DNA from 4 places in the Sphingobacterium sp. Lzh-3 genome. Region 4 is predicted to be linked to each of the others. Evidence: riboswitches for the same ligand, from Rfam matches in the RefSeq annotation. Region 4 holds a riboswitch; each other region holds the start of a gene.

The links. Region 4 has a riboswitch for S-adenosylmethionine ahead of ACLCDV_RS15980 (O-acetylhomoserine aminocarboxypropyltransferase/cysteine synthase family protein). Riboswitches for the same ligand answer to the same signal wherever they lie in the genome.
Region 1: linked by a shared signal. The riboswitch ahead of metE (5-methyltetrahydropteroyltriglutamate--homocysteine S-methyltransferase) and the one ahead of ACLCDV_RS15980 (O-acetylhomoserine aminocarboxypropyltransferase/cysteine synthase family protein) in region 4 are both predicted to bind S-adenosylmethionine.
Region 2: linked by a shared signal. The riboswitch ahead of ACLCDV_RS20180 (5-oxoprolinase) and the one ahead of ACLCDV_RS15980 (O-acetylhomoserine aminocarboxypropyltransferase/cysteine synthase family protein) in region 4 are both predicted to bind S-adenosylmethionine.
Region 3: linked by a shared signal. The riboswitch ahead of metF (methylenetetrahydrofolate reductase [NAD(P)H]) and the one ahead of ACLCDV_RS15980 (O-acetylhomoserine aminocarboxypropyltransferase/cysteine synthase family protein) in region 4 are both predicted to bind S-adenosylmethionine.

Annotation. Positions count from the first base shown of each region.
Region 1 covers NZ_CP177226.1:580,628-588,523, reverse strand. Annotated here, with positions in the region: gene pyk (pyruvate kinase) at 1-915, shown strand, start outside; gene ACLCDV_RS02305 (hypothetical protein) at 964-1,293, opposite strand; gene ACLCDV_RS02300 (sensor histidine kinase) at 1,672-3,504, shown strand; gene ACLCDV_RS02295 (response regulator transcription factor) at 3,607-4,296, shown strand; SAM riboswitch class I at 4,483-4,586, shown strand; gene metE (5-methyltetrahydropteroyltriglutamate--homocysteine S-methyltransferase) at 4,665-6,977, shown strand; gene ACLCDV_RS02285 (hypothetical protein) at 7,078-7,608, opposite strand.
Region 2 covers NZ_CP177226.1:4,780,728-4,788,623, forward strand. Annotated here, with positions in the region: gene ACLCDV_RS20160 (hypothetical protein) at 1-506, opposite strand, end outside; gene ACLCDV_RS20165 (HlyD family secretion protein) at 506-1,567, opposite strand; gene ACLCDV_RS20170 (TolC family protein) at 1,567-2,886, opposite strand; gene ACLCDV_RS20175 (DUF3050 domain-containing protein) at 3,108-3,878, opposite strand; SAM-I-IV-variant riboswitch at 4,089-4,182, shown strand; gene ACLCDV_RS20180 (5-oxoprolinase) at 4,250-4,513, shown strand; gene ACLCDV_RS20185 (RagB/SusD family nutrient uptake outer membrane protein) at 4,612-6,129, opposite strand; gene ACLCDV_RS20190 (SusC/RagA family TonB-linked outer membrane protein) at 6,135-7,896, opposite strand, start outside.
Region 3 covers NZ_CP177226.1:5,767,977-5,775,872, forward strand. Annotated here, with positions in the region: gene ACLCDV_RS24155 (DUF2723 domain-containing protein) at 1-1,488, opposite strand, end outside; gene metF (methylenetetrahydrofolate reductase [NAD(P)H]) at 1,736-2,692, opposite strand; SAM riboswitch class I at 2,763-2,865, opposite strand; gene ACLCDV_RS24165 (hypothetical protein) at 3,084-3,935, opposite strand; gene rimM (ribosome maturation factor RimM) at 4,039-4,563, opposite strand; gene ACLCDV_RS24175 (30S ribosomal protein S16) at 4,683-5,204, opposite strand; gene ACLCDV_RS24180 (UvrD-helicase domain-containing protein) at 5,777-7,896, shown strand, end outside.
Region 4 covers NZ_CP177226.1:3,782,835-3,790,730, forward strand. Annotated here, with positions in the region: gene ACLCDV_RS15970 (TonB-dependent receptor domain-containing protein) at 1-923, opposite strand, end outside; gene ACLCDV_RS15975 (FUSC family membrane protein) at 1,266-3,293, shown strand; SAM riboswitch class I at 3,474-3,586, shown strand; gene ACLCDV_RS15980 (O-acetylhomoserine aminocarboxypropyltransferase/cysteine synthase family protein) at 3,842-5,152, shown strand; gene ACLCDV_RS15985 (homoserine O-acetyltransferase family protein) at 5,186-6,229, shown strand; gene ACLCDV_RS15990 (homoserine dehydrogenase) at 6,267-7,448, shown strand; gene ACLCDV_RS15995 (GH92 family glycosyl hydrolase) at 7,514-7,896, opposite strand, start outside.

The sequences.
Region 1 (7,896 bases), 3.0 Mb from region 4:
TCGTTGACAGAGGAGGATTTAGACAACTTGAACTTTGCGCTAGATCATGGTGCAGACTGGATTGCGATGTCATTTGTACGTTCGGCAGAAGATATTTTTCAATGTAAAAAAATCATTGAAGCAAAAGGAAGCCACGCACGCGTAATCGCAAAAGTGGAAAAACCAGAAGCGATTGAAAATATTGACGCAATTATCGAAGCGACAGATGCTATTATGGTTGCTCGTGGTGACCTAGGCGTTGAGCTTCCAATGGAAGAGGTGCCAGGGCTTCAAAAGATTATCGTACAGAAATGTAGAGATCTTTCAAAACCAGTGATCATTGCAACACAGATGTTGGAAAGTATGATTACTACCCCACGTCCTACACGTGCTGAAGTAAATGACGTAGCCAACTCTGTATTGGATGGAGCGGATGCTGTGATGTTAAGTGGCGAGACTTCAGTTGGTGAATTCCCTGAAATCGTTATTGAAACAATGAGCAAAATCATTATTCACGTGGAACAAACTTCTTATCCTTATTATAATGAGAAGGTTAGTGAAATCCACGACGGAACGCTTATTCCAGATGCGATTTGTGCTTCTTCGGTTTATCTTGCTCAAAAAACAAATGCGTCAGCGATTGCAGTATTGACATCTTCTGGAGCAACAGCGTTTGAAATTACAAGTTATAGACCAAATGTAGATATCTTAGTTTTCACAGGAACACAAAAATTGCTGAAACAACTCAGCCTGCTTTGGGGAGTTAAAACCTTCATCTACGACAAGTTTGAAAGCACGGATGGATCTATCCATGATGTTAACAAATTTATTGTAAAAAATAACTACGTTAAACCTGGATCTATCATTATCAACACTGCTTCGACACCGTTGATCGAAAAAGGAAAAACAAATACAATCCGTGTTTCCCAACTATAGCGGAGATTAAGGATTAAAAGCAAAAAAAATAGCGTTCTAAATAGAACGCTATTTTTTTTGTCTGTTTGGATATAAGGAGTCTATTTTTAATTTAAAGTCCTTCATTTTGAGTGAATCCTCCAATCGTCTAAACGGAGGCTTATCTATTTCTCCATCCTCTTTGGGCATTTTTTCTGTTCCTGGCATCGGAGCTAAACCATCCACACGCTTCAGGTTCTTGATAGGCATATTGTACTTCTCATTAGAAGAGTCCAATTTTAGGACGGGCATCTTTGCTTCCTTTTTCTCCATCAAAGGAATCTGCGGCTTTACCTTCACCTGCCCCAAAGCAATTGTTCCTATGGAAGATAATGCCAATAATAATACATAACTTTTCATCGCTATATAGTTGTTAAAGAGTATCTGCACTCAATTGCACCAATGAATATGTTATACTCGGCTTATTCACTTCTATAGCAGCCAGACTTAACCGCGTAGACTAAATTTATCAGTAGACCAATTCAGCACATAATTTATTTCTATTCACTAATTTACAAACAACAACAGCTATATTTAAACAAGTTGCTGTTAAACATTGTTAAAACAGCTTCAAAACACATTAGCATCTTTATATTTGTAACAATTTAAGAAAATGAGCTATCGAACCCTCATGAACACAAAAAATAACATCAGGGCTGAATACGCAAATAGTGAGCAAACTAAATGTTATAAACTTTGTGATACAATTAAAATACATTTATTAAATACCCTATTCGAATGAAGAAAAATAGCATTGTATTAATTATTGGACTAATGTCACTAGCCCTTATCGGTGTATTGGCCATGCAATTCTATTTTTTGAGAGATTCTTATCGTCAAAAATCCCAATTATTTGATGAGTCTGTCAATGCTGCGATTACCGCAGTTGCCGGAAAGCTTGAAAGACGGGAAGTTGTTGACTTTGCTAAAGTTCAACAGGAACGTAACATTGAAAAATCCAAGCAGGAACAAGCCAAACAACGTCTTTTGGCCGAGCAACTCGAAATACAGTATAGAGTTGAAGAATTAAAAAACAAACAACATGTTATTTTCTCAAACTTTAAAGAGCAAGAAGACCAATTACGTGCATTGTATCCAAATGTAATTGAAATCAAAAATTCTTTTTACGAAACATACATCAAAAGACCAGAGTACCAGAAATACATCAAATTTTCTGTTTCAAATGAGCTTACAGACGATAATCTAGTACAGGCTTTTATCATGTTAAATGCGTCAAAAGTAGATGATCAGGTGAATGGGAAAGATGACAGCACGCGGTTTGTTATCCCACTAATGGACCCATTGGTCAATCAACAGACAAAATTTAGGGTAGCCACGTTACCACCAAGAGAGAATGCAAAACTTGCAAAAACCATCTCTGATTTGGAAAAAAGGCTCGATGTGCTAAACAGAAAGAATTCTTGGTCCGGTTTCAACGTTTACGACTCCGTTGCTATGCTCGGTGGTAAAAAGGCAGATTACATCGAAGATGTTGCTATTGGAATGGAGCTAGCAAAGCGTCCGTTAAAGGATCGGTTGAATGTCATCATTGTCCAGGAACTGATCAAAGATGAGTTGGCTCAACGCGATATTAAAGCTCCTTTTAATATTGAAATATGGAGTACAAACAATATATTGCTAAATAATATCCTAAACGAGGCTGCTTTAAACAACCCTACTAATACAACGAAATACTCTACTGCTCTATTTAAAGGTGATATCGGTGCTGCACCAGGAAAATTAACAATCTACTTTCCCAATAAAAAGGCAATAATCGCAGATAATATGGGCTATCTGCTTCTGCCTATGCTTGCACTCCTATTCTTATTGGTGGGTTGTTTTGCATATACATTGATTATCATCTTCAGACAAAAGAAAGTTTCGGAAATGAAAACAGATTTCATCAACAACATGACGCACGAATTTAAAACACCTGTTGCGACCATCATGATTGCCAGTGAATCGCTGAAAGACCCCGACATCAATGCAGACCATAAACGTGTTCAAAAATTAGCCAATATCATCTATGACGAAAATGTTAGGCTAGGAAATCACATCGAACGTGTACTTGATCTAGCTCGACTGGAAAAGGAAACATTAAAGTTAGACCAGGTAGATGTGCAAATTAATGATCTTGTTTCAGCAGTTACCGACAGTATGCAGTTAAGGATGCAAAATATAGGCGGAAAATTTTCCGTAGATCTAGCGGCAACGAAAGATGTAGTTGTTGGTGACGAGCTGCATTTTTCAAATGTATTTTATAATCTACTGGATAATGCGATTAAGTACAACAAAGGAGATCTGCATGTGAATATACAATCAAAAAATGTCGGTGATACCATTGTCGTCACCATTGCCGACAACGGTATTGGGATGAGCCGGGATCACCTGCAAAAGATTTTCGACCAGTTCTACCGTATTCCAACAGGAAATGTTCATAATGTCAAAGGATTTGGTCTTGGCTTAAGTTATGTACAGGACATCCTGAGAAGGCTGAACGGAAAAATTACAGTTAAAAGTGAAAAAGATAAGGGCACGACCTTTGAAGTAATTTTGCCTATTAAAAAATAAAACGTTCCTTTTTTGTATATTTCCTCTTTAAAAAATTTCAAAGGTTGAGGAAAGCTGATTTATCAGCATCAAGGGACATTGGTGAAAATTAATATAATCATTATGCAAAAGATATTATTAGCAGAAGATGATCCTAATTTGGGGGATCTTTTAAAAGACTATCTCGAATTAAAGGGAAAATTTGACGTCACATTATGCACGGATGGAGATGAAGCGATTTCTCAATTCAAAAAAAATAACTACGACCTCTGTATTTTCGATGTCATGATGCCAAAAAAGGACGGATTTACAGTGGGGCGTGAAATCAGAAAAACAAACAATACAGTTCCTATTATCTTTGCCACAGCAAAGGGGATGATGGAAGATAAAACCGAAGCCTTCGAATTAGGGGGAGATGATTATATCACAAAACCTTTTCGAGTAGAGGAATTATTGCTCCGCATCAATGCTTTGCTGAAACGCAGTGTTCGAGACAAAGAAGAGGAAGTGGTTGCTGATAAATTTGAAATTGGCGATTATTTCTTTGATTATACAAGTCAGCAAATTTCTTACAAAGGACAGATGCAAAAACTATCCACTAAAGAAGCGGAACTACTACGCTTGCTTTGTTTAAAGAAAAATGATGTGCTGACCCGGGAAGAAGCTTTATTAAAAATATGGCATGATGACAACTACTTTACGGGTAGAAGTATGGATGTATTTCTCAGTAAACTTCGTAAATATCTAAAAGAAGATAGTAAAGTTGAAATTGTCAATGTACACGGAAAAGGTTACAAACTTTTGGTAAGCTAAAAGCATGGGGAATGAGAAACAGTCATTCCCCATTTTTTATGCTACACGGCGTATTGAAACAGGGCATACACTAAATCATGGATGAAAAGAAAAGAACAAAACAATTTTATCCTTAGTAGAATATAAAAAATTGACGCACTTTTATAAAAAATTTGCATTTCAAAAAGAAATGTTCTAACTTAGCGTCGCTTATAGAGAAAGGCAGAGGGAATAGACCCGATGAAGCCTTAGCAACCTGTCCCTTGACAAGGTGCTAAATTCTACCCTACTTGATATGGGAATGATAAGCCGAAGTCACCAAATTCTAGTGTGTCCTTCTCTCTCTAGCAAGAAATATAGTTGAAAAAGAAATATTAAAAACATTCATTATGTTATTGACTAACAATTTAGGTTACCCTCGTGTGGGCGCGTTCCGCGAATTGAAAAAAGCCAATGAGGCCTATTGGGCTAAAAAATCTTCTGTTGAGGAATTATTGGACACAGCAAAAAAAATTCGTGAAGGCAATTGGAAAACACAAAAAGATGCTGGAATAGATTTGATCCCTTCCAATGATTTCTCTTTTTACGATCAAGTATTGGATTTAACCCTTACTGTTGGTGCAATTCCTGCTCGTTACCATTCTTTATTGAATAAAGTAGACAACAATTACAGCTTAGATCTATATTTTGCCATGGCGCGTGGTTTCCAACAAGAAGGAATCGACGTGACGGCAATGGAAATGACCAAGTGGTTGGATACGAACTACCACTATATGGTGCCAGAATTCACAAAAGATCAAGAATTCAAATTGACGTCCGAAAAATTCTTAAATGAATATAACGAAGCAAAATCATTGGGCATCGATACTAAACCAGTTCTATTAGGTCCTATCACTTACCTTTTGATCGGTAAAGAAAAAGAAGCTGGCTTCGACCGCATCGATTTATTGGATAAACTTGTTCCAGTATATGAGCAAATATTAGCTAAACTATCTGAGGCCGGTGCGCAATATGTTCAGATTGACGAGCCTTTCTTAGCATTGGATTTAGATGCTAAAGTAAAAGCTTTATATCAACCTACTTTCGAAAAATTAGCTGCAGCAGCAAAAAATATCAAATTAATCGCGACGACTTACTTCGAAGCTTTAAAAGATAACGAAGATATCGCAGTTAACCTACCTATCCATGCTTTACATTTGGATTTGGTACGCGGTGAAAACCAATTGGATACGGTACTAGCTAAAGTTCCTGCTTCATTAACATTATCTTTGGGTATTGTAGAAGGCCGTAACATCTGGAAAAATGATTACGAAAAATCATTGGTTAAAATCAAACAAGCTGTTGATGCATTAGGAAAAGACCGTGTATGGGTAGCTCCTTCTTCATCATTGTTGCACGTTCCTTTTGACTTAGACAATGAACACAATGAGCAATCGCTACCAGCTGAAGTAAAAAACTGGTTAGCATTTGCTAAACAAAAATTAGCTGAGGTAAAAGACTTAGCCGTATTAGCAGAAGGTGAAGTTGATGCTGAAACAGCAAAACGCTTCGAAGCGAACAAAGCTGCAGCTGAAAGCCGTCGTACTTCTCCACTGATCCACAAACCTGAGGTTAAAACACGTACAAGCAATATCACTGATGACGATGCGAAACGTACTTCAGCATTTGCTGACCGTAAAGCAGCGCAACAAGCGAAGTTCAACTTGCCGGCATTCCCTACCACAACTATTGGTTCATTCCCACAAACGAAAGATGTTCGTAAATGGAGAGCAGACCTGAAAAAAGGTGCTATCACGCAGGCAGAGTACGATAAAGCAATCGCAGAAGAAACTGAAAACACAATCCGTCTTCAAGAGCAATTGGATATCGACGTATTAGTACATGGCGAATTCGAACGTAACGACATGGTTGAATACTTCGGTGAACAATTGGCTGGTTACGCTTTCACACAAAACGGCTGGGTACAATCTTACGGTTCACGTTGTGTAAAACCTCCGATTATCTATGGTGATGTATACCGTCCTGAAGATATGACTGTCCGTTGGTCTTCATACGCTCAATCATTGACTAACCGTCCGGTTAAAGGTATGTTGACTGGTCCGGTTACTATCTTACAATGGTCTTTCGTACGTAATGATCAACCGCGTTCAACAACCACTTACCAAATTGCATTGGCGATCTTGGATGAAGTACAAGCGTTGGAAAAAGCAGGTATCAAAATCATACAAATCGATGAACCAGCAATCCGCGAAGGATTACCGCTTCGTAAAGCTGATCAAAAAGATTACTTGAACTGGGCAGTACGTGCTTTCCGTGTTTCTTCATCAAATGTAGAAGACGATACACAGATTCACACACACATGTGTTACTCTGAGTTCAATAATGTCATCGAAGACATCGCTGCAATGGATGCTGACGTCATCACGATTGAGACTTCACGCTCTCAAATGAAATTGTTGAATGCTTTCGCTGGTGATTTCAAATATCCAAACGATATTGGTCCAGGTGTTTATGACATTCACTCACCTCGTGTTCCAAGCAAAGATGAGATGGTAGATCTATTGCGTAAAGCAAAAGCAGTAGTTCCAGCAGCACAACTTTGGGTTAACCCTGACTGTGGTTTAAAAACTCGTGCTTGGCCAGAAACCAAAGCGGCTTTAGAGTCGATGGTTGAGGCTGCGAAAATCTTAAGAGCAGAATAATTCTTAAACTATATTGATAAAGCCCTAGATGAAATTTCATCTAGGGCTTTTTTATTGGACCTTGGTTCGAAACAAAAACCGTCATCCGGATAATGTGAGCCTATTTTCGGGTGTTCTTCTTTTCTTTCTTGTTTTCCTTTTCTCTCCCGTTGTTAATTTCCTGTTTCCCCTTAATCCGATCTTCAATCGACTTCAGGCTTGACGAAAAATCAAGATCAACATTTTCAAGTTTTGCCATCTTTAACGCCTTCAATGCCTTTTTGTATTTTCTCAATTTTTCAAATAGAAGTGCTTTCTTGATCCATATCCCTGTCAAGGGCATCGCCGGAAGTGTCAAAGCAAATTTAATCGTCTTTTTTGCAGCTTCATACTCCCCCATATCAATCAGCGTCTGAATGAAATAAGGATATACTTCCAATGCCTGCACATTATGCACCAAAGCTTCCTGGAAATATCTTTTTGCCTGCTCATAATCCAATAGCTGTTCGGCATGAACTCTTCCCATCAAACACAGCGCCATTGTATTGGACTCATCATAAGACAGGGCATAGGATAAGGATTCCATGGTCTCCTCCAAATACATAGGATAGTTATCCAGTGCCTGAAGGACATATTTATTTACTGAATTCATAAAATTTTCTAAAACATAACATTCATATCCAGCTTTCACAATACCCTCGAAAGCAGCTGGATTTTTAAAACTCCATCATAAGCTAAGCATATTGGAACAGTGGGCCACCATTTAGAGCGCCAATTTTTAGCCAATATCAACGTAGATTACTTAACGTATTAAGAAAGAAGATTAGGAAAGGGCCGTATTCCGAAGAATATTCCCGAGAATCTTCTCTGTGGACGAAGCGGGATTTTCTAATATTGCAAACATATTCTTCCGTTTTTATTAATTACTCTGTTAAATTGC
Region 2 (7,896 bases), 1.0 Mb from region 4:
TGATCAAAATTGAATGAATCGATAAATTCAGCCGTGACGAAAGTATTAAATGGGGAGCTGCAGAGTAACATGCCGAAAAAGACAGCATAACTTACTTCCTTAGCCCGATCGCTTTTCAACCGTGAGAATATCATGGAGATCGATAAGTTTACGGCAGAAGCAAACAACATCCCTTGGAAAAAGCGCAGGCCATATACCCAGCTGATATCGGTGATTCTGTACATCAAAAAGCAATTCAAGAGCTGGAGAAGATTAAAAATAATGTAGTACTGCTTGATGGGAAAGTATAAAAAAAAGCGTCGTTCTAAAACGTAGAATCCAACAAAACCAGCATAAAACAAAATGATCAGGAACTGGACATCACTGGGTTGGGCGCCGTAAAATCCAGCGGTGACATTTGTATTTGCACCGGGCAGGAAAAATAAGACCATACTCGGCATCAAGCTGCTAAACAGGATAAGCTTGATCAACCACTCCGGCACCCATTCTTTGAAAATTCCTTTCACTAGTTCTGATTTTTTGATACCAACACATTCACATTCATTCCTGAAAGAAGCTGTTGGGCTCCCCTTTGCTTATCCAGCTCAATGCGCACAGGTACGCGTTGTACAATCTTCACAAAGTTGCCCGTTGCATTATCTGGCGGCAAAAGGGAGAATGCAGAACCCGTAGCCGGGGAGATGGAAATAATTTTCCCATAGAATTTTTGATCCGGATACGCATCAGCAACCACCTCAACCCTATTGCCAAGATGCAAATAACGCAGTTGTGTTTCCTTAAAATTAGCCGTTACCCAGGTTGGGGTTTCTCTATTGACGATAAAGCCCAAAACTTCGCCAGCACTTATCATTTGACCTTTTTCAATTGTGCGTTTGCCAATCTGCCCATCGTAAGGTGCGCGAATAACGGTATACCCAACATCAAGCCTTTTACGGCCGACAGCTGCCGTCAAACGAACACGTTCGGCATCCACCACACCTTTTTTCATATCCACATCATGCACGCGTTCTTGTGACGCCTGTAATTTATGCTTTAACGAAGCCAGCTCACTCTTATACACATCCAACGTCGCTTTTACATCCTCCAGTTGCTGTGCCGTTGCAGACTTTTCCTGAAACAAATAATTATAGCGATCATACTCCAACTGTTGCTTGGTTACCCGAGCCTCCCCGGCAGCAATTGAGGTCCGTAAAGACTCATGTTCCGCCTGGAGAATTTCCTTTTGACTATGAAGAACATTGATCTCTGCAGCTTCCTTATTCACAGATGCCGCTACCTGATCAGCCTCATATTTATATTCCTTATTATCTATAAGCAACAAGGTATCACCCCGTTTAACCAATTGATGATCGTGATAATGCACAGAAACCACATATCCGCCCACCCGAGAAACAATGGGATTGATATACTGTGTTACCTGTGCATCATTTGTATAGGTATACCGCAAGCGCATCCATAATGCTTGAGCGCCCCATAACAGCAAGGCCAACAAGACAATTCCAGCCAACCAGTTGGTGATTCGAGTGAGTTGTGCCTCCACAACTGTTCTTCGTGATTTAGGTTTCATTAGATAGTACCCTTCAAAAATTCGATAAAATAATAATGTTTCTGTAGCGCAATATGTGCGGTTTCAAGATCAAAAAGTGTTTTTAGGTATTGCATATCAGCATCTAAGAGATCTGTAATCAAAGCCGATGATTTAAAATACCTGTTTTTTATAATTCGTGCATTTTCCTGCGCCAAAGCCTTATTGTTTTGACAGACGTCCTGCTGCTTAATAGCCAATTGATAATCCAACAGGGCCTGTAATAGTTGATTTTCCAGAATCTCCTCTTCATGATGGTGTTTTACCTCTTGTCGATCCAAGGCGATCTGTGCTCCGCGCACCACGTTTTTATTGAGATAAATTGCCGAGATCGGTATGGTTAATTTGAGCCCTGTGATACTCAGATTATACCAGCTGGGGTTATAGGGATACAAGAAAACCTGTGGATTGGCAAAAGTGAATGTACTGGTCAAGCCCAACTCAGGAAGATAATTTGATCGCGCCTGTTTGACCGACAACTTTTTCATAACCACTTCCTGTTCGGATTTTAGGAGGGAAAAAGCATGGCTTCGCGCTTCGGCAACAAGCGCTTCATAGCTGGGGTTTTCCACCTGAAACTGCTCGGGCAGGGGCACAATCTCCGCAGTAATACCACCAATTAGCTGCAGCTTCTGATTTGCAGCCTGAATATCATGACCGATCTGCACGAGCAACAGTTCCCGCTTCGAAAGCTCCAACGAAATACGCAAGACGTCACTGTGCAATACAACACCCGCCTTATACAGATGCTCAATCTCCTTGAGCTGTGCCCGTTGATCAGCAATATCCTGCTCGATTAAAGATCGGTTACTATACGACAGTTCCAAATCCAAAAAAAGATTGCAAACCTCCAATTTCGTCTGCGCCGCGGCATTCTTCCAATCGATTCTAGCCAGCTCATTTTCCAATTTTTTGGACTCAATTTTCATCAGGTCCCGATGCCCGTTGTAGAGGTTCAGATAAAAATCCAGGCCGCTATCGTACAAGTAATGAATGATATCATGCTGGGCGGGTTTATTTAAAAGCCCCTGATCATACACAGGCATATTACTCGCATAACTAGCAGAAGCTCGGGCGGAAATCTTGGGCAGCAACTCCATGCGTTGCTGCTGTACCGCCACCTCAGTTTCTTTGAGCTGCAAATAAGACTGCTCAATGTATTTACTGTTCTGTAGTGCTTTGTCGATCATGTCTTTCAGGGACATGCGCAAAGAATCGAGGGCGAAGGTGTCCGAAATAGCGCATACTAACAATCCTATGGTTAGTATGCCTTTTGCCCAATAGGGAGGAAAAAAGTTCACGTGTGCTATGTAATTTTTTTGCGTTGCAAACTTAGACACTTATTGGAACTTGGATTTCTTCACAAACGCCAATATGTTATGGAAAAAAGACATTTTTTCATCAATTCAATCAAAAAGACCAATATCTGCCAAGAAGATCTTACCATATCCTTTTTTAAAGCACAAAAAAAAGCCTCTCAAACGTTGATTTGAAAGGCCTTTCCGGATGGTATAAAACCAAACTATCCGTATAAGGAATCTTCTATTGCATTCCACAACTGTATTCTCTTTTGTAGCGCAACTTTACTAATCTCCTTCATTTCCGTCCATTTAACCTCATCGTCCTTCGCGAGATCTGTGATCATCTGCATCGCCAAAGGTCCATGCTCATCGCCGTCCAGATCAATATGACGTTGAAAATAATAGATAAAGCTGTCCAGATTGGCTGTAGGGAAATTTGTTTTAATTTCTTCCAAAATAGAGGTAAACATTCCCGGGATAAGATCTTCGCGTCCAAATGTAAATGCTGCAGCTATTTTATGCACTTCGCCCTCAGCAATCACTTCGAATGTAAAATTCAAAAAGTCCTTGATCCGCTTGTCCAATGTGGTCGTTGCAATGACATCGAATATGTTGCTCGATTTTTTGGCGTGAGCAATAAATTTATTGACCAGATGAAGATCGGCACCCATAGCATCCATGGCATCCAGATACATCTCAAAGTGGCTCAAACGACGACCATCAATGTATTCATCCGATTCCTCAGCCAATACAATTTCGTTGATTAGATAGCGTGTTGATGGATGCTCACTCGCAAACCAAGGTAAAGTCGTACAGGTCAATTTAATCTGTAAAGCTTTTAGTAAAGACATAAAATCCCATACAGCGTACACATGCCCTTCTGTAAAAGAACGTAGATTCTTGATCGTTTTGATCTTACGATACAAGGGGTGTTGCAATAATACCTCGCGTTCGGTAGCAATGTATTCGTTAATTTCCGCAATTCTATTCATGGCGCAAAAGTATTGTCTTATCTCTATTTTTAAAAGTATTTTCGATGAGATTACAGTAACATGATAAATTTTTCGCCCAGCTATCCGCTTCATAACCAAATCACAGCCAACAATGCGCCTCGCTTTTGACCGCCCTATTCCTGTTGCTAAAGTTCATTTACCCTTAAAAACAAAAATATTTTTTATTATAAAAAATAATCTACTATATTTGTAGAGTATTCAGAATTGCATGATGCAATACCAACCGAGTGCAGGCACCGCGGTGGTAAATTAATACGGGTTTCGACCAAAATAAACGTCACAGAACGATTATTTTCCCCAACAAGATCTGGATACAGTTTATGGTTTAATCTTTTAAATTTTTAAATTGTATGGCTACTACAACAAATCTTTACCAACACTTACTGGAAAAATTCAGTTATTACTCAACAGATGAACTGATCCAGCTCAACAATGACACCATTTTGGGACAAGGCTGGGGTTCAGCCAAGGCAACCTTTAGAACAGCTTTGATCAGTACGTTCTCCAAAAGAGGACTGGATCTTTCCAACATCATTTCCAAGGAAGACGGTTTTACCTCGGTGAAGCATGTCCCTGTACGCTTGGAACAGAATGTCCTGATTCCTTTACAATAATCTTTATCGGCAAAAAAAAGCGCGCATCGAAAGGACTTCGTGCGCGCTGCTGTGGTTGGTTTAGTAAATTGCCGATTTAAAAGAAGGCAATAATCTTATTATTTATAGTTTGGATTCTGAATTAACACACCTGCGCTTTTCTCAATTTCTGTTTGTGGTAATGGCCAGCGGTAAAATTTGTCTTCAAAATGATAGGGCACTTTACTGTCTTTGACCGCATTGAGTACTTCGCCTGCGATATGCCAACGAATCAAGTCGTAATGCCGCAGTCCTTCGAAAGCAAGTTCAACCCTTCTTTCGTGGCGGATACGATCGCGCATTTTTTCCTTGGTATAACCGGCAGGGAACCCGGGCATCTGAACGCGGCTCCTCAATGTATTCATAGCATCGTAAACCGATTGATCTGGTCCGGCGATTTCATTTTGTGCTTCGGCATACATCAATAACACCTCTCCAAACCGCAGTACAACAGCATCCTGTTGGCTCAATGTTGAAAAGCCAAAAGGTAAGTTGGCCGGATCCAAAAATTTCAGCACCCCATAACCTGTAGGCCGCGGATTGGACGGTGTATGGATCTTACCGCCGCCAAAGTCGGGATGATCCACGAAAATTGTTTTGCTCAAGCGCGGATCCCTATCTTTGAAGGGATTGGCTCGGTCAGTCAAAGGTGATTCACCATAAGGCAGACCATCTTTGCATTCATAGGTATCCACGAGGTTTTGCAACGGTGAAGCTGCTATCCAATCGCCGAGGTACATGTCCCAGGGGGCTGTATTATTCGGTGCCAGAAAATTGACCGAAAAGATAATCTCAGTATTATTCTTCTGTGTTGCATCGCGAAAGACATTTTCAAAAGCCGTACTCAGGGTATACTCTTTCATGACATCGGTGCATAAATCTTTTACCTCTTTCAGAATTGCTAAATCGGGCACCCCTTTGTCACCATAAGCCGCAAACAGTAAAACCCGTGCTTTCAAGGCTTTTGCAGAACTTGCGGTCGCATGCCCCCCATTGTTGAAATAAGGTTTAGCCGCTAAGTTGGCGATCCCGAAATCCAGATCGGCCCGAATCTGTTTTAGAATATTCTCCGCAGTTTCCTTTGGCTGACGTTGATTCTCCAAACTGAGGGGAGTCAGTACAAGTGGCACTTCACCATAGATACTGTACAATTGGAAATACACAAAAGCACGAATAAAGCGGGCTTCGGCTTCCATATTTTTTTTCTCCCCATCGTTCATATCGGCGCCATTGTAGCCATGAAGCTTTTCGATCAGGCGATTGGCACGTCCTATACCTACATAAGCATCGTTATAAATACCGGTTTCGTAGCCCCCGGTGGTCGGATTTAAGTTCCCACCGACGATTTCATTGACGCTACCCGAATTGAACTGATTGTAGCCATTGTCGGTCAGACAATCCCGGAAAGGCATCCCAAAAGAAAAGGCTTCACTCTGCAACGAGGCATATACACCGGCCAAAGCATTATCAAAATCCGATTTTTTGCTAAAATAATTGTCCGAAGCAATCTGATCCAAAGGGTTGAGGTCCAAGGCACTGTTACAGGAAGCTAAAAATAGGCCGGATAGCATCAACGCTGTTATAAATTTCTTTTTCATAGCACTTAAAAGTTAACTTGTACACCAAATGAATAAATCTTGTTTTGTGGATACTGTACCAGATCACCATTTCCATAGCGTTCAGGGTCCAAGCCCTTAAATTTGGTCGCAGTAAGCAGGTTATCACCCGAAAAATAAACCCTTAGGCGGTCAATTTTATATTTTTTCAAGAGCCCTTCAGGTAAAGTGTATCCGAACACAAGATTTTTCAACCTGAAGTATGAGGCATCCTGAATAAAATAGCTGGAAGCACGGCTGAATTTCTCCGGAGCACTCCAACCCCAATAAATACGGGGCATCGTTGTCGAAGGATTTTCAGGAGTCCAACGGTCTAACCAGTCTTTTGTCGGCGGGCTACCCTGTACAAATGGGGTTACACCCCAGCCCGAAACATAGGATTTGACGCCATATACCCCTTGTAATAGGGCCGAAAAGTCAAAACCTTTAAAACTAGCACTTAGATTAAAACTATAGTTCAGCTTTGGATCCACACCGGCTATCATTGTTCTGTCGTTGGCATCTATTTTTCCGTCCCCATTGACGTCCCGATACTTCAGATCGCCGGGCAGTGTATTATCATTAAACTGCTTAGGCGAACCTGTTACTTCTGCTTCTGACTGGAATATGCCAATGACTTCGTAGGTATAAAAGCTGTCCATTGCATAGCCATTTTTTTTGATCGTATAGCCTCCGATTTCAGGTTCTCCAAATTTGACCAGCTTGTTTTTGAAACGATCGAGGTTTGCCCCTAGCTGATAGCGTAAACCTTCCAATGCGCCCGTGGTAAGCTGATTGCGATAGGTAATTCCTAATTCAACACCTTTATTTTCAACGATACCGTCATTGATATTTGGGGCGCCCAATCCTACGATTGCCGTGATCTGCGAAGGGCGTAAGATGTCGGTTGTCCGTTTCTTATACCAATCGAAAGTAATATCCAAATTTTTGAACAGGCTTAAATCTACCCCAACATCTGTCATGGTTGTTGTTTCCCATTTGATCAGTGGGTTGGTCAGTCTTTGCTGTGCCACCCCCGATTGCAGACTATTGTTATCAAATGAATAATTACCTGTAAGTCCCAATACAGGCTGGTATGGATAATTTAAGGAATAGCCATTCACATCCACCACATTCTGGTTTCCAAGTTGCCCCCAAGATCCACGGATCTTCAAATTATCCAACCAACCGGAAGCGAATTCCTTGACAAACGATTCTTCCGATACACGCCAGCCTGCAGAGAAAGAAGGAAAGGCTGCCCAACGGTTTTTACCGTAAAACTTGGAACTACCGTCGTAACGCATATTGGCTTCCAAGAGGTATTTCCCTTGATAATCATAGTTCAACCGGCCGAAATACGAGATCAGCGCCCATTGGTTGGCGGTTCCGTTTGCCCGTTGAATATCCGATCCCCCCGCATTTAATTCTGTTAGTGTATCGTCGACAAAATTCTGTCTGAAGCCCTGAAGGTAGGTATACTTACTTTTTTCAATGCTATATCCGGCCTGCGCTTTGAGGTGGTGTGCGCCAAACGCGCGATCATAGTTCAGGTAAGTAAATAAATTGGTGTATATTGTTTGTTGATCCTGATCCGTAAGGCCCTTTCCAAGATCCAATGTTGTTCCGAGCGTGCCCGTATGGTAATAATATTCATCCAACGTTGATTTATAATCCTTGTACTTGTCCATATTGAAATTATAGGCCCCTTTGGTGTACCAGGAAAGCCCCTTAAACAGCTGTACCTCCATCCAGGCTTGTAAATTAGCCGCA
Region 3 (7,896 bases), 2.0 Mb from region 4:
TATTCCCAGTAGCAAGGGAAGGAAAAAATAGGTATTCCGGCTCGGGTCATGCTCCTGCGATTTGGATATTTTATCTTGCCCTCCCAAACGCCAATTATCCAATGGTTTAATCCCCGACAACCAATTGCCGTCACTATAGGTCCCATACCCTTGCCTGTCATTCTGTCTACCGACAAAATTCCACAAGAAATATCGGGTGTACATATCCCCCAGTTGAAAATTAAAAAAGAACTTAAAATTATCCGAGAACTGTGGTTGCTGCCCCTCCTTCAAATTGAGGTAACTCCTATAATAAGCCTGATGGGCTCCATCTTGACTATATATGCGGGGAAAGAAAGTTTCCTTATCAAACGTATACTTATCGACCTGACTAAAAGGAATATAACCAGACTCATCTTTGCGATAAGCGGTTTTACGCTCCACATCAACGGCTTGCGAATCATAATAGGGTCCTTTGAATAAAGGTTCGCGGGCATATTGCTCCCGGCCCAGATAACCCAAAAAAGAAAACACATTGTCCGGCGCATTATTGTTTAACGAGGGATTCGCTTTTCCACGGATCAAAACCATGGTATAGGAACTATACCCAAATAGAATAAAACAAAAGACCAGCAACCCGGTATGCAGTGTGTATTGCCGCTTTTTATAAGAATAATATAGGCCATAAATGAGAAAGCTCCCCAACAGCAGACACAAAAACAAGATGCCTGAGCCAAAACCTAAACCTAGTGAGTTTACAAATAAAAGGTCCACTTTCGCTGCTAAACCGACCAACCATTGAATAATTCCCCACAATACGGCTCCCAAGATCAACACTCCTAACAAGAAAGCTTTTATTGTACCTTTCGCACTGATCTGTCCTGCTCTCCTGAAATAGACAACCATCGCTATAGCCGGAATTGCCAACAGATTTAATAAGTGCACTCCGATCGAAAGGCCCATAACAAAAGCAATAAAAACCAGCCAACGATCGCTACCTTCCTCATCTGCACGGACTTCCCACTTTAAAATTGCCCAAAAAACAATTGCTGTACACAATGAAGACATCGCATATACCTCGGATTCAACAGCCGAATACCAGAATGAATCACTGAAACAGAAAGCCATTGCACCAACTAAACCCGCTGCAAAAATTTGGGAATAATTCGATAATTGAACGTTCTCTTGCCTGTTGAGTATCTTTTTGGCAATTGCTGTTATCGTCCAGAATAAAAATGTAACAGTAAGCCCACTGCAGATTGCGGATCCAATATTCATCCAATAGGCGATTTTACCTGCATTACCCAAAGCTAGGTTGGAAAATATATTCTGAATAAGAAGAAATAATGGTGCTCCCGGCTGGTGTGCCACTTCCAGCTTGTAGGCACAGGCAATAAATTCACCACAATCCCACCAACTTACCGTCTTTTCAACGGTGGCGATATAGACACATGTAGCAATTAGTCCGCAAGCAAAGCCGAGTAGAGAATTTAATCTAGTGTACGTCATAAGGTCAATTTGGTCTATTGTTAAAATCTTTTTTAGCACTTTTAAGTTAAAAAGTTATCCTGATTCCAATAAGTTAATTAACACTATTTAACACAAGTATCTGACTATAAACAGGCTATTAAACCCTGAAAATAGCGATCGACCTAAACCACACGATCGAAATTCTGAACATATTTTAGGCTTTCACAACGAATACTGCCATAAAAAAAGGAGCTTATCAGCTCCCTTTTCGTATTACTTTTATGAGTTAGGCTAGTTTTTCAACAATCTTCTTTGTTGGACCAGGATTACTCATCGTATAGAAATGTAAAACCGGAGCGCCAAATTTAATCAGCTCCTGACATTGTTGCACCAACCACTCTTCACCTACTTGTCTGACGTCGGCATTCGTTTTACATGCTGAAACAGCATCGCTCAGTTCCTCTGGAATATCTAAATGGAATATCCTTGGTAGGGTAACCAACTGTTTTTTCGTTGTCAGTGGTTTTAATCCCGGAATAATAGGCACATGGATTCCATTGTCCCTACATTTTGTTACAAACTCTTTGTATTTTTCAACATTAAAGAACATCTGAGTCACAATAAACTCTGCTCCCATATCGACTTTTTGTTTCAGATATTTAAAATCAGTATTGAAATTTGGCGATTCAAAATGCTTTTCGGGATAGCCCGCTACTCCGATGCAAAAATCAGTCTTTTCCGATGTGATAATGTCTTCATGCAGATACTTTCCTTTATTCATATCCGTTACCTGTTCAAGTAGGTCTGTTGCAAAAGCATGTCCACCATCGGTCGGTATAAAATCGGCGTCGCCCTTACGTGCATCTCCCCGCAATACCAAGACGTTATCTATCCCCAGGAAGTTCAAATCGATCAATGCATTTTCAGTTTCCTCTTTTGTAAAACCACCACATATCAAATGGGGCACCGCATCTACTTTATATTTATTCATGATTGCAGCACATATCGCCACTGTCCCAGGACGTTTACGATAGGAAACGCGTTCCAGTAATCCACTCGCATGCTCTTTATAGATATAATCTTCCCGATGGTAGGTTACGTCGATAAAAGGAGGTTTAAACTCCATCAGTTCATCCATGGTTTTAAAAATACTTTGGATGCCCTGCCCTTTCGCCGGTGGCAATAGCTCAAAAGAAAACAATGTTTTTCCTTTGGCATTCTGGATATGATCGATAATCTTCATTAAAAAACTGTTTTTAGTTTGGTTGGCTTACATCGAAACGCACACGTCGAGGAATCGTTTATCTACATGTAACTTATCTTTCCCACATGGAGTAGGGTAGAATTTAGCACCTTGAACAAGACAGGTTGCTAAGGCTTCAACGGGTCTAGTCCCTCGGCCTTTCTCTATAAGCGTTGCTAATATCGTTTTAAAAAATCAAACGACAAAAATATTTTTTCGAAAAGGCAAAAATAGTGGCAAAAAGACTGCAATAAGTACGGCTTCGGATTTATTCCCAAGCAATAATAGAAATTTACGCTCCAACAAAAGTAAAAGACTTAAAAAAACAGATAAAATTAACGACCGAGGATCATTGACAGCGAAGAGATTGCCTACGTCACTACAGGATCGGCTAAAGATTCGTTGCCAGGGAATTTCGTAAATTTTTGAGATAAAATGTGATCAGTAAGAGTCCGGTAACATGGTACTCTTCTTTCGATCCATATTTAAAACCATCAAATAAATATTGATAGGCAACTAATGCATTTTGTTCATTGTAAAACAATTCCTTCCAGGATTCAGGAACATCTTCCCACTTCTTTAGCACAATGCCATTCTCAGCATAAATAATTGGTGATTCAACACCATCCAATCGATAATCGTGATGTGTGCCAGAACTTGATATGTGCTGGAAATAAGCGATAGAATAATCTACAAAATTCAGTGTCCGGGTCTTTATCTCCTTTTCACTTTCTGATTTTACAGGGGCATTTCGCCATAGATTCACCTGGCTATCAAATTTGCTCGGGGTCTCCCGGATAGGAGTTTTATCTAGCGCAAAGTTGATATAAAGTCTTTCGCTAGTGGGTACATGCGCTGAGCTAAACTGTGAAAAATCACCTCTCAGCTGAACAAAATCGCCTTTTACCTTAACAATATCTAAGGCGAGGCTACCCTTTTTCTCATCATTCAATTCTAATCGATCGCCGTTGAATCTATACTTGCCGAAGAGTAAGATATCATCGATCGCCATCACAAACTTATCTTTATCCTGGAGTGAGAGAAAGGACCGGTATAGCATAGGATCATTACCATAGGCATCTGCCTCCACATTTTGGGGTGATTCTCTTTTTACTTTATGATACTCCTCATTTGAATAGCCCAGTATCATTTGGTAATTGCCTTCAGGAAAGTCCTTTTTCTTCCCAAAGAAAGCACAAGAAGACAACGAGAATATAAATAGCAGTAGTAATAACGGTTTCAAAATCAATCAATAATTATGGCCAGTAATAATATACAGACCAAGATAAGAAATTACTGCAATAGTTTGTATACTGCTATTTATTTGAATAAGCCTGGCGATATGCTTATTCTTTATAAAGATCCACTAAGCCTTCTGGCAATTCAACTTCAATGATCTCCTCTTCGCCATCGATTCCTAAGATCAAATCATCAGACAACGGGAACATCAGTTCTTTACCGTCCATATTTACCGAAGCGACAAACTGTTGTGGAAATTCCTGGACGTCTGTTATTTGCCCCAGTTCACCATGGTTTTCATCAATCACTAAAAAACCGATTAAATCAGTATATCTAAAATCGTCTGGATCACGCTCGGGCATCTTATCATTGGAAAGATATAGCTTTTTACGTACAAGTACTTGAGCCTTATCGATATGATCCACATCCTCAAATGTCACATAGGCTGTACTATTTTTTTGAAATTTAATGGTATCAACAAAATAAGGAACAAGTTTTTTGTTCACTTCCACAAAGACAACATCGATATTCAAACTCTCGTATTCCTCGAATTCAAAAAATAGTTGTACTTCTCCTTTAAGACCTCTTGTTTTACTGATGTAACCAATGTAAAAGCTTTGATCAATAGTCATATATTTCGTATTTAGCGATTAGCTGTGAGACATGATTTGGCAAACCATTAGCCTATTGGCTGTTTCAAAAAAAGCCGGCTCAAGATTGAGTCGGCTTTCTCGAATACTTTATGAAAGAATTAACCTTCAGTTTCTTCTGATGCAGGAGCTTCAGTCTCTTCAGCAGCAGTTTCTTCCGCTACAGGAGCATTTTTAGCAGCTACAGCAGCAGCTTTTTCTTCTTTTTTCTTAGCTTCAGCCACTAAAGCAGCTTTTTTAGCTTCAGCTTTAGTTTGAGCTAAACCATCTTTTTTACCAGAGATTCTAGCTTCTTGAGCGTCAGTCCAAGCTGTAAATTTAGCTTCAGCAGCAGCTTCATCAAAAGCACCTTTTTTCACACCACCTTGCAAGTGTTTTTTGTAAAGAACACCTTTATAAGAAAGGATAGCGCGAGCAGTGTCAGTTGGTTGAGCACCTTTATTCATCCAATCCAAAGCTTTTTCAAAATCCAAAACGATAGTTGCTGGATTTGTGTTTGGGTTGTAAGAACCAATACGTTCGATGAATTTACCGTCACGTGGAGCGCGAGAATCCGCTACGACTACGTGGTAAAAAGGACGTCCTTTTTTACCGTGTCTTTGCAATCTGATTTTAGTTGCCATTTTTTAATTTTATTTTATGTATTCAACATATCCCCCGAGCTTCATACTAGAGGGGATGCAAAGATAGTTATTTTTTTTTAATCATCATTATAATTTAATAAAACTTCACTGAAAACGACAGGGTTAGCTCTTGTCAACAAGCTCTTTCAAGCGCAATACCTACCCTTGAGACCTTCGTCTTTTCTTGCTTCCATAAAGCATTTAATAAAACTTCACTGAAAACGATAGGGTTAGCTCTTTTCAACAAGCTCTTTCAAGCGCAATACCTACCCTTGAGACCTTCGTCTTTTCTTGCTTCCATAAAGCATTTAATAAAACTTCACTGAAAACGATAGGGTTAGCTCTTTTCAACAAGCTCTTTCAAGCGCAATACCTACCCTTGAGACCTTCGTCTTTTCTTGCTTCCATAAAGCAGCTACAACAAACTTTTCAAAAATCAAGGCACAAAAAACTCCTTTATTTAAAAGGGCATCTTTACCAAATGTAAACAGGATGAACCGTTTGTGTACAATAGCTTCGAAATAGTCAGCGACATTTTTGCCAATTCACTTTTTACTTTCTACCTTCATTCTATGAAATCTGTTGCGCCATTAAAAATACTAAAAGCTTCAGCCGGTTCGGGAAAAACCTTTAGCTTAACTTTACACTATCTCACACTCCTACTCTCCAACGAGAATAGCTATAAGGAGATTTTGGCGGTGACATTCACCAATAAGGCAACCGCCGAGATGAAGGAACGTATCCTCTCGGTACTCCATGGCTTGGCAACAGGCAATCGTAGCCCTAAAATTGAAGATTTCAGAAAGCTTTTACTTCAGCAGCAACCAGATTGGAATCCGCATCTGGTACAAGAGAAAGCTTTTCGGGTGTATCGACGTATCCTACATGACTACAGTCATTTTACCATAAGTACAATTGATGGTTTTTCCCAAAAAGTTATTCGTGCATTCACGTATGAACTCAATCTTGATGCTGCTTATAAGATTGAAATGAATGTCAACAAAGTGAAAAATGACCTAACGGTCATGCTTAATCAATTGCTGGATGAACGCCCCGACCTACTGGATTGGATTATCGCTTATGCGGAAAAGAAAATAGCAAAAAATGAAAATTGGAACTACCGCCAACAATTAATGGGTTTGGCAAGTCTTATTTTCTCTGAAAATTTTCAGGAATTTGATGGTTACATCAATTCGGCCAATCCAAAGGAGGTTTTTAATCTCCTCAATCAGGAAGTTGAACAGAAGATAAACTCCTTCACGGAAGCACTCTCGCTGACGATTGAAGCCTTTAGTGAAACGTTCAAGAATTTTAACATCTCCGAAAGTGATCTGAAAGGTAAATCGCGTAATAAAATAATCTCCGCTAGCAAAACCAATAAAAAAACGGAAAAGCTGAGCGCTTCCGAAATTGCCAAGGTACTGGAAAAATATCTCCAGTTGATCGACAATGAAGATGCTTTTACAGATAGTGACAAAAATATACGGCATGATCTTATCGCCGCCCTCAGCCCCATTCTGGCATCGTTCCAAAAGCTACACGATAATCTATCGGCTTACATTGCTTATCAAGCGGTACAAAGTAATCTCTATTACCTGCGCCTCCTCAAGGAAATGAGCGACTTACTGACGCAATGGCGGCGGGACAATGGCGCTCAATTAATTTCCGACTCGCAGATTTTATTAAACAAACTCGGATTGGATGAAAATAGCGATCCAACATTTATCTGGGAGAAGATCGGCAATCGTTTTAACTACTTTTTGTTTGACGAATTTCAGGATACCTCGCGTATTCAGTGGAAAAATTATAGTCCACTACTGATCAATGCATTGGCAGACGCCAAAGGCACAATCAGCGAGCACCTGATCGTTGGGGACGTCAAACAGAGTATTTATCGTTGGCGAAATGGGGATTGGCGCATACTCCTGCAGCAGGTAGAACAACAGGTTGGTCATACCTTTCACTTAGACGAGGATAGCAAAACCACCTTTATCGAAAACGGAAGCCTCGACACCAATTTTAGAAGTCTTCCAAATATCATCCATTTAAACAATTACCTCTTTAGCAGTATTCCCCAACATCTGCAACAGGTACTGAATGAAAAAGTATTCGAAAGCCTTGATGAAGAAGGTAAACAGTGGTGGATTTCTACTGGCAATGACACTATGCTGGTCAAAGCTTATGAAAACAGCCAACAGGAAGTACCTGAACATAAAAAAGGGAAACATGACCAATTAGGATCTATCGAAATCTCCTACATTCCTGTCACTGATGGACGCTACAGAAGAAATCAGGTTATTGAAGAGTCGCTACTCCAACTATGTCAAAAAATAGGCGACTGGCTCGGTAAGGGCCGCTATCAGGCACGGCAGATCGGTATTTTGGTACGGAGTAATGTACAGGCTAAATTGGTCATCCAAAAGCTCATGGACTTCAAAAAAGAGCAGCAACTTACATTTGAAGTGATATCCGGTGATGCATTAACCTTGGCGAGCAATGATGCGGTACTATTAATGATCGAAACGTTGAAGGCTTTAGTCTATAATTCGGACAAACATACCATCCATAAAGCAAAGATGGTCTATCTCTACCAGCATATTCAAAATAAGACAATCGATCAAAATGCATGGTTAAAATTTGCCAGCAATGACATCCGCGCACTTAAAGATTATCTCCCTGAGGCGCTGATTGA
Region 4 (7,896 bases):
TAAGAATCCGAATTGAAAAAAGTCGTTCCATTTTTGGTATCTACAGCCCTATCGATATCTAAATCATTAAAGCCTAAGGTATTTGCGTAGTTATAGGAAGAGAATAAGTTCACCCAATTGTTGCGATGGTTTATTAGAAAACCACCATCCGCCTTTGTATATTTACCCTGCCCTAAATTGAGGTTTAAACTAACATTACTTCCAAATTGCGTATTCTTCTTTGTCTTAATATTAATAATCCCTGCATTCCCAGCCGCATCGTATTTTGCGGGTGGATTGGTGAGCACCTCGATTGACGCTATTGCATTTGAAGCCGTATTTTCCAATAATCGCGATACTTCATCCGCAGAAAGATAGGTCGGCTTACCATCAATCATGATAATCACATTACTTTTTCCACGCAAATTGATCTTTTTGTTGTCTAAAGTTACCCCTGGAACCTTTTGCAAGAGTTCCAATGCGTTATTCCCTGTCGCCAAAATACTGTTTTCCACATTGAGGACAACTTTATCGAGATGACTCTCAATCAATGGTTTCTTTCCGACCACCTGTGCCTCACTCAGCACTTTAGTCTCCATCTGTAAACGAATCGTATCCAGCACCTTGAGATCGCCCGCACTCAGCGCCATTTCCCCTGAACGATAAATAGCGTAACCCACCGTGGACACCTGTAGGCTGTATTTCCCTTCCGGTATCGCAGACAACATAATTTCTCCATTTTCGTTGGATAATGTTCCTTTTAACAAGATATCATTGGGCTTACGAAACAGTGAAATATTTGCAGCCGCAATAGGCTGATTATCTTGTCCAACAACGACTGTACGTAATCTCCCTCCGTCAGATTGTGCAGAGACAGTCCTACCCATAGAAAACAGGAATAAAACAAGTGAAAATAAGAGCAAATTAATTTTTTGTGGTTTCATAATGTAATTTCTTTAGGCTATCGATTAGATAGTCAACTTCATAATAATGACAACAAACCTCGTGTATTCATTACACGTAGACCAGTAGAAATAGATCGATCGTCCAATTTACTCGGTAGACAACCCAATAACATCGGTAAACCATATCCCTCACTGATCGATGTTAAAGCCGGTAAATTATCCCAGCTAATCTTGAATCTCCAAAAAGCACAGCGCAAGAGAAGCACATCGAATCAAAATAAAAATTCAAAAAATAAACAAAAATCAAAACAGATAAATTGTATACAAAAAATATTAAGCATAATATTTGTATTTTTGCACAGAAAATTAGCAAACTGATTGATGAACACTGTATCCTTGAAGAAAAGACTCTACCGTATTTATATCCTAATGATACGATTTATGCAAGGCGAGCATTCTGGAGACGCTTTACGTAATGTTTTCATCAGTATCATCCCAAGTTTAGCTCTCTACTTATTGGGAGCGCAAGCGAGCACGGCAATTGGAATCGGTGTCGGATCGTTGTTAACAACACTCACAGATCCTCCTGGAAACAGAAAAGATAAACTTTCTTCGGCTCTTGTCTGCATCCCCACCTTCTTTGTTGCCTCATTGTTTACAGCGATTGTATTTCCATATCATTGGCCCTTGGTGATATTGCTAGCGGCGGCGGGTTTTATCTGTACGTTATACGGTATTTTTGGAGCTCGTTATGCTGCAATTGGAAACATGACATTGATTCTCATGAGTTTTGTGATCGGAATGGCCCCACAACAGCCCTTTGCTGTTAGTTTACAGATTACAACAGGATCCATTATATATTACTTTTTTAGCCTTTTACAGGCCTATATACAACCTTATCGCTCGCTAAAACATGCGATGGCCAATGGTTTTCATGGATTGTCCCAATTTCTATTGATACGATCCCAGTCTTACGATCCCGATATTCCTTTGAATATAACGTACAGTCGCGTAGGCAAAATTCATGGCCAGATCAGCGAACAACAGGAACAAATCAGGTCCCTTCTTTTTCGAGAAAAAAAAATCATAAGTCAACAGTGGCATAAAAGCAATTATTGGCTCAGTCAAGTTTATGGGTTAATTGACCTCCATGAGTTAATTATTGCACTCGATCACGACTATGATGCGATTCGCAAAAACCTTGCAGATACGGGCAGCCTCCCTTTAATTCGTCAAACAATCAAATTATTAGCTTTAGAAATTGATAGCTTTTCACAACCTAACAAGAGGTTTCGGTATGCACATCAATTATATCATAATAACTTTAAAATTAATGCCCTCTTACAGGATTTAAAAGAAATTCAAGAAGAGCAGGCCTGTCAAGCAAAAAGTATATTATGTTCGATCATAAGCAACATCGAAGCAATTATTGATGTACTCAACCGAATTCAGGTGGCTTTTTATCAAAATCAGGAAATCCAGGATAAGATTGACAGCAGTGAGTACCAACAATTTATCAATCGACCTTTGCGCAATCTCGCTGATCTAAAAAGTAAACTCCATCTGAATAACCCGCTTTTTCGATTTGCCGTTCGGATGGCTCTTCTTTTTGGAACAGGCGCATTGATCGGTATTTTGTTTCTGGATTTTAAATATACCTATTGGATCTTATTGACGATCGCTATTGTTGCCAGACCAGCATTTTCAATGACAAAAAAGCGTAATATAGAGCGTATTGTAGGCACATTCTCGGGTATAATAGTTGGCATATTCTGCTTAATTGCTATTCATTTTCTCCCGGCTCTTCTTACCATAGCTGCATTAGGTCTTTTCGGATTCTTTTTATTCAATCGATCTAATTACATGGTCAGTGTCATCTTTATTACCTTGGGAATTGTGATTGCGCTCAATTTGTTTGAAGGCAATATCAATCTCATTTTAGGCAGCCGAATGCTTTTTACACTTATTGGAGCATTCTTGGCTATAGCAGGTTATTTCTTGATACCTGTACGCCAGAGCACTGGCATGGTTCAGCTGGCAAAAGAGGTATCTCTTTACAACGAACATTATTTCCAGATCATCAATAACCGTCTGTCGGACGAAAGACAAAGTTCCTTTGATATACGACTGGCTCGCAAAAAAGCACAGACTGCCATGGCCCTGTTTTCGGACGCTATCAATGAAATGAAAAAAGAACCCGAGCATAAATGGATGGATTGGTCACATATCCACCATTTTCAGGCACTCTCTTATCAGGTCAACTCCCATTTGGTGGGTCTTTCGCTATCGTTAAACAAAAAGACGAATCACCACCTGACGTATGATATCCATAGTAGAATTGATGCACTTAAACCTCTTTTAACAGATTTAAATCAAATTGCAGAACGGATCAACTTAAAGAAATCATAATACCCGATTGGCAGTTACTTATCTAGTTTCATGGGACAATATGTGATCCGATCGGTATGTTATTCAAAATTCCTTTAACTAAAAAATAGCTTTTCTTTTGCTTTAATAAAAAAAGAATTTATATTTGTATCGTCTTCGAAAGAAGATTCTAATCAACACCTCCCTTAATCAGTAGGTCTTGATTTATAAAGAAGTGGCGAGAGACTGGCTCAATGACCCACTGGCAACCTTCAATTTGTTTGAAAAGGTGCCAATTCCTGTCCAAAACAATATCGTTTTGGAGCATATAAATAACATAAGACAATGATTATTAAACTACTGAAGTCCATTAAAAATTCAGGTTCAACACAAGTGAGCCGCACGATAAGCGAAAGTGTAAGCCATCATACCACTGTATTGATGCGAATGCGTATGCATATGCACTTCCACGCTTGTTAAAAATCATTTCCTTTTTCTTGGATAAAGATTTAACAGACCCTTCAAGGAGGTGTGTATGCTTCTCTTTTTACTTAGCAATTTCTTTTTGAACCCTTAAAATCTGATATATTATGTCTTCAAACAAAAATTTAAAATTCGAAACTCTTCAGGTTCACGCTGGCCAAGTCGCTGACCCTACTACGGGATCTAGAGCAGTTCCTATATATCAAACAACATCTTTTGTATTTGAAAATGCCGAACACGGCGCAAACTTATTTGCATTAAAGCAGTTCGGCAATATTTATACACGGATTATGAATCCTACTACGGATGTTTTCGAACAACGTATTGCGGCACTGGAAGGTGGAGTCGCGGCTGTTGCTGTTGCATCTGGCCAGGCGGCACAGTTTATTGCATTAAATAATATCTTGGAAAGTGGTGACAATTTTGTTGCCGGATCCAACTTATACGGCGGTACATTCAACCAGTTTAAAGTTTCTTTTAAACGCCTGGGCATCGAAGCTCGATTTGCAACGGACGCCGAGGCAGATAAAATTGAAGCCCTCATTGATGATAAAACAAAGGCCATCTATGTTGAAACAATTGGAAACCCAAGTTTCAATATTCCAGACTTTGAGAAAATTGCTGCAGTAGCGAAAAAATATGACCTACCGTTAATCGTCGATAATACTTTTGGCGCTGGAGGTTATTTATTTAAACCTTTGGAGTATGGTGCAAATGTGGTGGTTGAATCGGCTACTAAATGGATCGGTGGACATGGTACAAGCATTGGCGGTGTCATCGTCGACGGCGGAAACTATAATTGGGGCAACGGAAAATACCCGCAATTTTCCGAACCATCTGAAGGCTATCATGGCTTAGTTTTTTCCGAAGTTTTCGGTGAAGGCGGACCGTTTGGAAATATCCAATTTGCCATTCGGGCACGTGTGGAAGGGCTTCGGGATTTCGGACCAGCACTCTCCCCTTTCAATTCATTCTTATTATTACAAGGACTTGAAACCCTATCTTTGCGGGTACAACGCCATGTAGACAACACTTTAGAGGTAGCTAAATGGCTTGAGGCGCATCCACAGGTAGAAAAAGTAAATTATCCGGGCTTAAAAAGCTCTCCGAGTTTCGCTAACGCACAAAAATACCTTAAAAATGGCTATGGAGCAGTGCTTTCTTTTCAGCTCAAAGGTGACGCAGCACAAAAGGCCAATAGCTTTATCGACAGCTTAGAATTAATCAGTCACCTGGCCAATGTTGGTGATACGAAGTCATTGATTATCCATCCGGCAGCGACTACTCACCAACAATTGAGTGATGAAGATCAGGCAAATGCTGGAGTGTTCAAAGGTTTATTACGTCTTTCTGTAGGAATAGAACATATTGATGACATCAAAGCTGATTTACAACAAGCTTTTGATAAAATTAAATAATCAGATTTTTTCGGCTTAAAACGTAAACGTAAAATGAGTAAGCATATTTATCTGCACCCGGAGCCTTTTGTATTTGAAAATGGAAGAGAGCTTACTGATTTACAAATCAGTTATGAAACATTTGGCAAACCCAACGCAGATCGCAGTAATGTGATCTGGGTTTGCCATGCACTAACGGCCAATGCGGATGTACTGGATTGGTGGTCAGGTCTTTTTGGAACAGGTGAATTGTTTGATTCAAACGATTATTATATTATCTGCGCCAATGTCATCGGATCAGCATATAATAGCAGTAATCCGCTATCTATAAACCCAGCTACTGGACAACCTTACTACTTATCTTTTCCTGAATTTACAGTAAGGGATTTGGTCAAAGCCCATCAATCTCTTGCAGACCACCTGGATATCAAACAAATAGAGATCCTTATTGGGGGCTCATTGGGCGGTCAACAAGCATTGGAATGGGCCGTATCGCACAGTATAGCCATCAACCATCTAATCGTCGTTGGAACAAATGCCGTCCATTCACCATGGGGTATTGCATTCAATGAAAGTCAACGTCTTGCCATTACAACTGATCGAACCTTTTACGCCAATCATCCCGATGGCGGAGCTAAGGGTTTAAAAGTTGCACGCGCTATGGCACTGTTGTCTTACCGCAACTATACAACGTATGCCAACACACAAAAGGAGGATGATAAAGAAAAACTCGATCATTATAAAGCATCCTCCTATCAAAACTATCAGGGTGAAAAATTGGTGAAACGCTATAATGCGTACAGCTATTACTTCCTAACCAAAGCAATGGACAGCCATAATTTGGGTCGTGGAAGACGATCTATCGAATCCGCTTTAGCGAGCATCGACTGCCCAACTTTAGTGCTGAGCGTCAATACAGATTTGTTGTTTCCTCCACAAGAGCAACAATTTATCGCTCAACATATTCCCAATGCCCACTACCAGGAGATTGAATCTACCTATGGTCACGATGGATTTTTGATCGAAACAAAAAAACTCACTAAAATTATCAGCAGCTTTCTGCAGGAGCAAAAAGTGTACATCAACGAATTAGTATAAGAGAATAAAATACATATAAGAGAATTTAAGAAGAGATATGAGTAATAAATTAACAATAGGGATGTTTGGGTTTGGTGTTGTAGGCCAAGGTCTTTACGATATCATCAAAACTAAAAATCTTAATCTGGAGATCAAGAAATTTGTCATTAAAAACGGTGATAAAAAACGCTCGCTACCAGCAGATCTATTTTCTACCGACGCGGAGACAATTTTAGGTGACCCAGACATTAATACTGTTGTCGAACTGATAGATGATGCCGAAGCAGCCTATCAACTAACTGTTCGTGCCTTGAAATCAGGTAAAAATGTGGTATCTGCCAATAAAAAAATGATTGCCAGCCATTTGGAAGAGCTAGTTGATATTCAACATGAATATGGCACCAGTTTATTGTACGAAGGTGCAGTTTGCGGAAGTATTCCCATTATACGGAATTTAGAAGAGTACTATGACAATGAATTACTTCATTCTGTCAGCGGTATTTTTAATGGATCGTCCAACTATATTTTATCTAAAGTTTTCAATGAAAACCAGCAATATACAGATGCTTTAAAGAAAGCGCAAGAACTTGGTTTTGCTGAGACAGATCCCACCCTTGATGTCGGTGGGTTTGACCCAAAATTTAAAGTATGTATTGTTGCTTCCCATGCGTACGGGATCTATGTCAAACCAGACGATGTCTTTAATATTGGTATAGACAAATTGGGACAGCAAGATATTCGTTTTGCTAAAGAAAAGAACCTCAAGATCAAATTGATACCAACAGCGAAAGAGATCGACGGCAATAAAGTTGTACTTTACGTATTACCACGCCTAGTAGGCAAAGACAGCATGCTTTATAATGTAGAAAATGAGAACAATGGTGTATTGGTAAAAGCAGCCTTTGCAGACGAACAATTTTTCTATGGTAAAGGAGCCGGTGGCCACCCGACGGGCTCTGCTGTGCTATCGGATATCGCTGCCCTTCGCTATGGATACCGCTATGAATACAAAAAACATTTGGAATCCAGCACATTAAATTATAGCCAAGATTATTTAATTAAGGTTTATTTGAGATACACCGATGATGCACTGATTGAAAAGTTAAATTTCGGTGAAATCACAGAACGATATTACGCACCAGATTTCAAATATGTCATAGGACATATTAATCTTCAACAAATCGCAGCTCACAAAGCCGATTTGGATCAAGAAGGCAATTTTATTGCTGAAATCGCGTAGGCAATCAACAAACCAACCTACCTTGAAAATAGCCCCGAATGGGGCTATTTTTTTATTGCTTAAATTTAGTTGCCTTTCAACTTGAGGTCTAAAATCCCGCCTTCTACCAGACGTTCAAAAGGCAGCTGCCAACCTTTCCACAGGCGGTTATTCAACCGAACCTGATCAATAATATAACTATTGGCCTGCTCCTTCTTCACCTGAATGATAAATTTATTTTTTCTTAATTTCTCCGGCAATTGTATCGTTACCCGATCAAAAAGTGGCGCGCCAATCTGAAGTGCGGGCTTCTCGGTGGTGAGACTTCGTACGTCGAATAGGCCGATACTCGACAAGACATACCATGCGCCAAGCTGTCCTTGGTCTTCGTCTTGTCCGTAGCCATAACCGTGTATTGCATCATTACCATAAAACTCATTGCAAATTGCCCGTACCCATTTCTGACTTA